One region of the Vibrio rhizosphaerae genome, then DNA from elsewhere that is predicted to be linked to it. Evidence: predicted binding sites of a transcription regulator. Region 1 holds the regulator's gene; the other holds the start of a gene.
The links. The regulator PurR, encoded in region 1, represses purine synthesis genes. The targets are predictions, from matches to a motif close to TNANGNAAACGTTTNCNTNA.

Region 1 (3,196 bases):
CATTTTTTTCAATATCGGTGTACGCCAACTGCAACATTTCAGAAGAAAGATCACATAATGTCACCTGATGTCCCTGTCTCGCGAGCCGCTGCGATAGCTGTGCCAGACCACCACCGGCATCCAGCACCGAAAGTGGGAATGCTTCCGGAGAAAATGATGTTAAAATAGTTTGAATATCTTCCCACACAATGGTCTGACGAATCATACCTTTGTCAGAGCCGTATATATTTTTTGCAAATTTGTGGGCAATATCGTCGAAATTGCGATCTTCAGTCACAGTAGCTTGAGTTATCATAACGAATCGTGCTGCTATTCTGTCATAGGAATGGCAGGAATAAAGAGGATTATTCGTTTTTAATCTCAATTGCTGTTTTTTCGGACTATTTCTTATATGTTTGAGCTTAAAAAAATCATATCTGCATTAATGATGCCCCTTCCCGCCTTGCTCATCATCGGTTTTATCGGACTGATGATGATTATGTTTTCAACAAAAAGGAAAACCGGTTGCCTGATTGTTCTGTTCTCTTACACATTACTGTTTTTAGCGTCATTCCAGCCTGTTTCTGACCGCCTTCTTGCCCCGCTGGAACGCAAATATTCAGCCTTTTTACCTGTAGAGGGTAGCATTGACTACATCATGGTTCTTGGCAGCGGTCATGTTGTCGATGATCAACTCCCGCCGACCTCTCAACTCAGTCGTTCCGCTCTCATGCGACTGACGGAAGGTATCCGGATTATGCGGATGTATCCGGGATCTCGTTTGATTCTTTCCGGATATGCCGGCGGTACCCGGTTTAGTCATGCCAGAATGCTGGCAAGAGTTGCTCTGTCACTCGGTGTAGCAAAATCCGATATCGTGTTACTGGAAAGTGCCAAAGATACCTGGGAAGAAGCTCAGCTAGCCGCAAGTTTTGTCGGACCGCGAAAACTAGTGCTCGTCACCTCTGCCAGTCATATGGATCGTGCATTACATGAGTTCCAGTCTGCTGGCCTCAACCCGATCCCTGCCCCAACCAATTATCTGTCTTATAAAAATATAGCGCAGCCTTGGATAAAATATGCGCCGAAAGCCATTTATCTCGAACAGACAGAAAGATATTGGTATGAAACATTGGGGAAATTCTGGCACTACTTGAAAAACTGGGTCGCGAATCAGGAAGCAACCGTTGCCGAACCGGCGAAACAGAAGCTTTAGCATGCATGATTTCATCATACAGTCTCAATTCATGGCAAAGACCAGCGGACGAGCAGAAGAGTGCCTCATTTTGATTGCTATTCCTGAACCGGCAGTCTAAAATTCGCGGTTAAGCATATTTTAGACCGACAAAAACCGCTAAATTTAGCGGTTTTTGTCCTTATTGGCGAATAACCTCAAGATGCTTTCGCGACGGGTTATCCAATGACGAAGTATAGATAAAATCTTCATCACTATTCTTTCAATTGTAATTTGCTCCGGACTGCTGGATCTTCAGCATAAGCGACAGGACAATACCTATGGCTACGATAAAAGACGTTGCCCGCTTGGCGGGAGTTTCAACAACAACTGTTTCACACGTAATTAACAAAACTCGGTTTGTGGCAGAAACGACTCAGGAAAAAGTCATGGAAGCCGTGAAAACACTCAACTATGCACCCAGTGCTGTCGCCCGGAGTTTGAAATGTAACTCAACGCGAACCATCGGGATGTTAGTGACTCAATCAACCAATCCCTTCTTCTCTGAAGTCATTGATGGTGTTGAAAGCTATTGTTACCGACAAGGCTACACGCTGATTTTGTGTAATACCGGTGGCCTGTATGAGAAGCAACGTGATTATATTCGGATGCTGGCTGAGAAACGAGTCGATGGGATGTTAGTGATGTGTTCCGATCTGACCGCCGAACTTTTAGATATGCTGGAAGCTTATAATGATATTCCCAAAGTCATTATGGACTGGGGGCCGGAGAGCTCTCAAGCGGATAAAATTATCGATAATTCAGAAGAAGGCGGCTACCTTGCAACCAAGTATCTGCTTGATAAAGGTCATCGCAAAATTGCCTGTTTGAGTGGACAGTTGTCAAAAGCGGCTTGCCTGGAGCGGATTCAAGGGTTCCGTAGAGCAATGGCTGAAGTGGGAGTGACACCCAATGAAGACTGGATTCTGGAAGGCAACTTTGAGTGTGATACTGCCGTTTTAGCCGCTGATAAAATCATTGCAATGGATGAACAACCGACAGCTGTTTTTTGCTTTAATGACACAATGGCTTTAGGGCTGATGAGTCGCTTACAGCAGAGAGGTATAAAGGTCCCGGATGATATATCGGTCATTGGTTATGATAACATTGAGATCTCAGAATATTTTTCTCCACCGCTGACAACCATTCACCAGCCGAAACGCCGGGTCGGAAAAAACGCTTTCGAAATCCTATTGGAACGGATCAAAAGTAAGGAACATGAACGCAGAACGTTTGAAATGCATCCTGAAATTGTAGAACGCAACACCGTTAAGGATTTAAACAAAAATTAACACCTAATTGACATTTCGTTGGAGGGAGGTCATTCCTCCAACCACTTTCTTTCTATTGATAACATTTATTAATTGGACTAGAATCACACATTGTGGAGTAGGCATTTCGATGGTTACTCCATAATTCCGTACTGGAAAAGTGTCACGCACAGGGCAAACCATCTGAAAAGATGGGACGCAAAGCCTCCGGCCTAAACCATGAAAATGATAGGTAGCGGGGTTACCGATGGCAAAAATGCATTTCACATTCGTCAATCTTTGACGTTTTGTTAACATACTTTCTGCATTCTTTTGCTAAATTCTCGGACCTGATTTTGGTGGCGTATTCATTTAAAAATACACCGAGACGTAAAGCATGGACAAACCAATTCTTAAAGATTCAATGCGGCTTTTTGAACAACTAGGCCGTGTCAAATCACGCTCAATGTTCGGCGGGTTTGGTATTTTCGTAAACGACATTATGTTTGCACTTGTCGTTCAAGACAAACTTCATATACGGGCAGACAATCACTCACTGGAGACGTTTAAAGCAAAAGGGTTTGAACCTTATGTGTATACAAAACGTGGTTTTCCGGTTGTGACCAAGTATTTTGCGCTTCCTGCAGACTACTGGAATGATGTAGATACAATTTTCAACATTGCAAAGCAAGCCTACTTAAATGCGAAAGATGAAAAAACGACGCATGTAGAG
Region 2 (3,196 bases), 450 kb from region 1:
CACACCGTACGGGGCCAGCCACTTTGCCACAGTGGCCGGTCAATTGAGCACAGAAGAAAAAACACTGGCCCAACAACTTGGGCAGCGCCTTGCCTCATTATCAATGAGGCTCAACCCTACGGTTAAGCATTAAATCCCTCATGCATCCAATGCATAAAAAAACAAGGGCGATTGAGGCCCTTGTTGTGACATCGCTTATGTGAGGACCTCGGTTATGGCGTCTCTTGAGGAAGCGGACTCTGAGACGAGGTGTCTTGTGACGACCCGGTCTGAGCATTATCTTCTGTTTGAGCATTATCTTCTGATTGCTCTGAAACGGGACGTTCACGCCACTGATATAGCAACGGAGATTGGTTCGTCTCGACTGGCGTATCCGTCAACGCCTGAGAATTGACATCATTCAAGGACTTCTTTCCATCAGAATCCTCAGCCGGATGCACATCAGTCTGTGGTGATTCGGGCTGTCGTGGTTCAGTCGCAGTCGCGCCTACAGCCGTCTCTTCGGATGACGTCGGTTGCAGCACCTGAGAATGATCAGCAGACGATTCATCTAATCCTGCCATCCCATCATCCGCTTCAGGAAGCCGTTCGATCAAATTGAGTGAAGCCAGCTCTTGTTCAAATGCTTCCTGAGTAGTTAACAAATGAACCCTGAATGTCACTTCATCCCCTTGAATCTGAATGACATCAACACTTGCGACAGAGCTGAGCTGGTTGAGTGCCTGTTCCAGTTTGAAAAAATGGACCGCCCGGCTTAAATGTTTCACATTGAGAATCATCGAATGAGACGATTGCCCGGCAACAACAACACGGTTTTTCTTGGCATAGTATTGTGTTAATTGATCGACCAGCTGTGCAAGCTCATCGTCACCACTTAAGCGCCCACTCATGGGTGGCACAGAAATATCTAACAGTTTCTCGGGAGTTTGATCGTAAAGCTTCCAGTTCAGCGTGTCTGACTGAGCCCGAATAATCAAAATGGCATCGGGATGATAGCGTTCACTTGCATCACGAATCGGCTGAAGAAACTCTCCCCAGATATCCGATGCTTCAATACTGGTAATATCGTCAAAATCGCCGACAGGAACAATGAGAGGTAATCCACGCTTTTCAGCCAGTTGTTTTAATTGCTGAACATTCGCATTCGAAACATTTTCCCATGCGATATTACGCTGAAAATTCTGGTCTTCAACGTACCAGACCAGAATCGTCGCCCGTTTTACCGGCCAGAACGGAAGTTGTGCCTGTGTCAGTAAGGCCCGTATCTGCTTAGCACTAAACTGCATTTGGACGATCTTTTGGTCATCTTTCTGACCATAACTAATCTGAGACAGGTAAAGGCGGTTTTGAGACAGTGCTTTCTTAATCACTGGGTTATCGACAGCCTCTTTCTCTCCGGTCGCCCGAATGATCACATTTTCCATGCCCTGAATTCGAGCCTGATCTTCACCTTGTTCTTGATCAAGCATAACTTCCGAACGATAAATATTGACCTGAGTTGCCGCATAACCGGAAAAAGTCAGGCCTAACAAAATCAGACAAGCGATATTTCGCATAGTAATCCAAAATACATCAACAATCGTGTCCCGATCATAAGCAACTATTGGGTTCCCGGCAAGAAAACCCTGCCACAATAGCAAATATTCCTGATCTCACCCCTTGCAAAAAATAGCCACCTTGAAGCATGGCAAACGTTTCAATAAGTGATAGAATCCTCAAAATTTGTCTTACTCAGGGAAAAAAACATGAAAAATGCCATATTAGGCGTGCAGATGCTCTTTGTTGCATTTGGCGCGCTGGTGCTGGTTCCGCTTCTAACGGGACTCGATCCAAACGTCGCTCTCTTTGGCGCTGGTATCGGAACCCTTCTTTTTCAACTTGTCACCCGTCGCTCCGTTCCTATTTTTCTCGCCTCTTCTTTCGCTTTCATTGCTCCTATCCTTTACGGTGTTCAAGCTTGGGGGATTCCTGCCACAATGGGTGGCCTGATTGCCGCCGGAGCGGTCTACGTTGTGCTGGGCGGATTAATCAAAATCAATGGTGCTGAGTTTATTCATAAGCTTCTGCCACCGGTTGTTATCGGCCCGATCATCATGGTGATTGGACTGGGCCTCGCCCCGACAGCCGTTAATATGGCACTAGGAAAAACCGGAGATGGCTCCGCTCAGTTAGTTGACGGACAAATCGCCCTGTGGATTTCATGTATTTCTTTGTTTACGACCATTCTCATCAGTGTCTTTGCTCGCGGTATGTTTAAACTACTGCCGATTTTCGGTGGCATTATTGCCGGTTATACACTGAGCCTGATTTTTGATGTGGTCAGTTTTGAAGCGGTCCAGAATGCCGCTTGGTTCTCACTGCCTCATTTCACCATGCCTGAATTTAACATCAATGCCATTTTATTTATGATTCCGGTGGCTATCGCACCGGCAGTCGAGCATGTGGGCGATATTCTGTCGATCTCCAATGTTACAGGGAAAAACTACCTGAAAAAGCCGGGACTACACCGCACCATTGCCGGAGACGGCATTGCAACCATTGCAGCGGCAATGGTTGGCGCACCACCAAATACAACCTATAGTGAAGTGACTGGCGCAGTGATGCTCACGAAAGCCTTCAATCCGGTGATTATGACTTGGGCAGCTGTGACAGCCATCGTTTTAGCCCTGGTCGGTAAACTGGGTGCTTTGCTCCAAACGATTCCAGTACCAGTGATGGGTGGGATTATGATTCTGCTATTCGGCTCCATCGCTTCGGTTGGTCTGAATACCCTGATTAAGAATCATGTGGATCTGCATAAATCCAGAAATCTGGTCATTGTCGCGGTGACCTTGGTCTTTGGCATTGGTGGTATGGCTTTTGGTATCGGTGAATTCAGCTTACAGGGGATCAGCCTCTGTGGTGTCGTCGCTATCTTGTTAAATCTAATCTTGCCGGATGATTTGGGTGAAAACCATGTCGTTGATAATGCTCAGATTGAAGATTAATCCATCACATCATCGATAAAAAATCCCGGGAAGTCCCGGGATTTTTCTTATCCGCAATGCCAAATTGGAGAGCGACTATGTTTCACTCACTCTCCAAACATAATGGTACAAATTTAGCCCGCGTCAGCGCTGCCAGATCCCGGGGAGCCAATTCAATCTCCAGACCTCTTTTACCCGCACTGACACAAATCGTTTCTTGGCTCTCAGCA

Region 2: the regulator PurR is predicted to act here: its motif matches at 1,684-1,703, upstream of OCV37_RS10805 (uracil-xanthine permease family protein).

What each region holds. Positions count from the first base shown of each region.
Region 1 is NZ_AP024903.1:2,049,473-2,052,668, forward strand. It holds gene cmoM (tRNA uridine 5-oxyacetic acid(34) methyltransferase CmoM) at 1-295, opposite strand, end outside; gene elyC (envelope biogenesis factor ElyC) at 365-1,195, shown strand; gene purR (HTH-type transcriptional repressor PurR) at 1,495-2,505, shown strand; cyclic di-GMP riboswitch class I at 2,648-2,733, shown strand; gene OCV37_RS08755 (TfoX/Sxy family DNA transformation protein) at 2,861-3,196, shown strand, end outside.
Region 2 is NZ_AP024903.1:2,502,301-2,505,496, forward strand. It holds gene wrbA (NAD(P)H:quinone oxidoreductase) at 1-133, shown strand, start outside; gene OCV37_RS10800 (DUF2066 domain-containing protein) at 213-1,556, opposite strand; gene OCV37_RS10805 (uracil-xanthine permease family protein) at 1,746-2,987, shown strand; gene ybaK (Cys-tRNA(Pro) deacylase) at 3,070-3,196, opposite strand, start outside.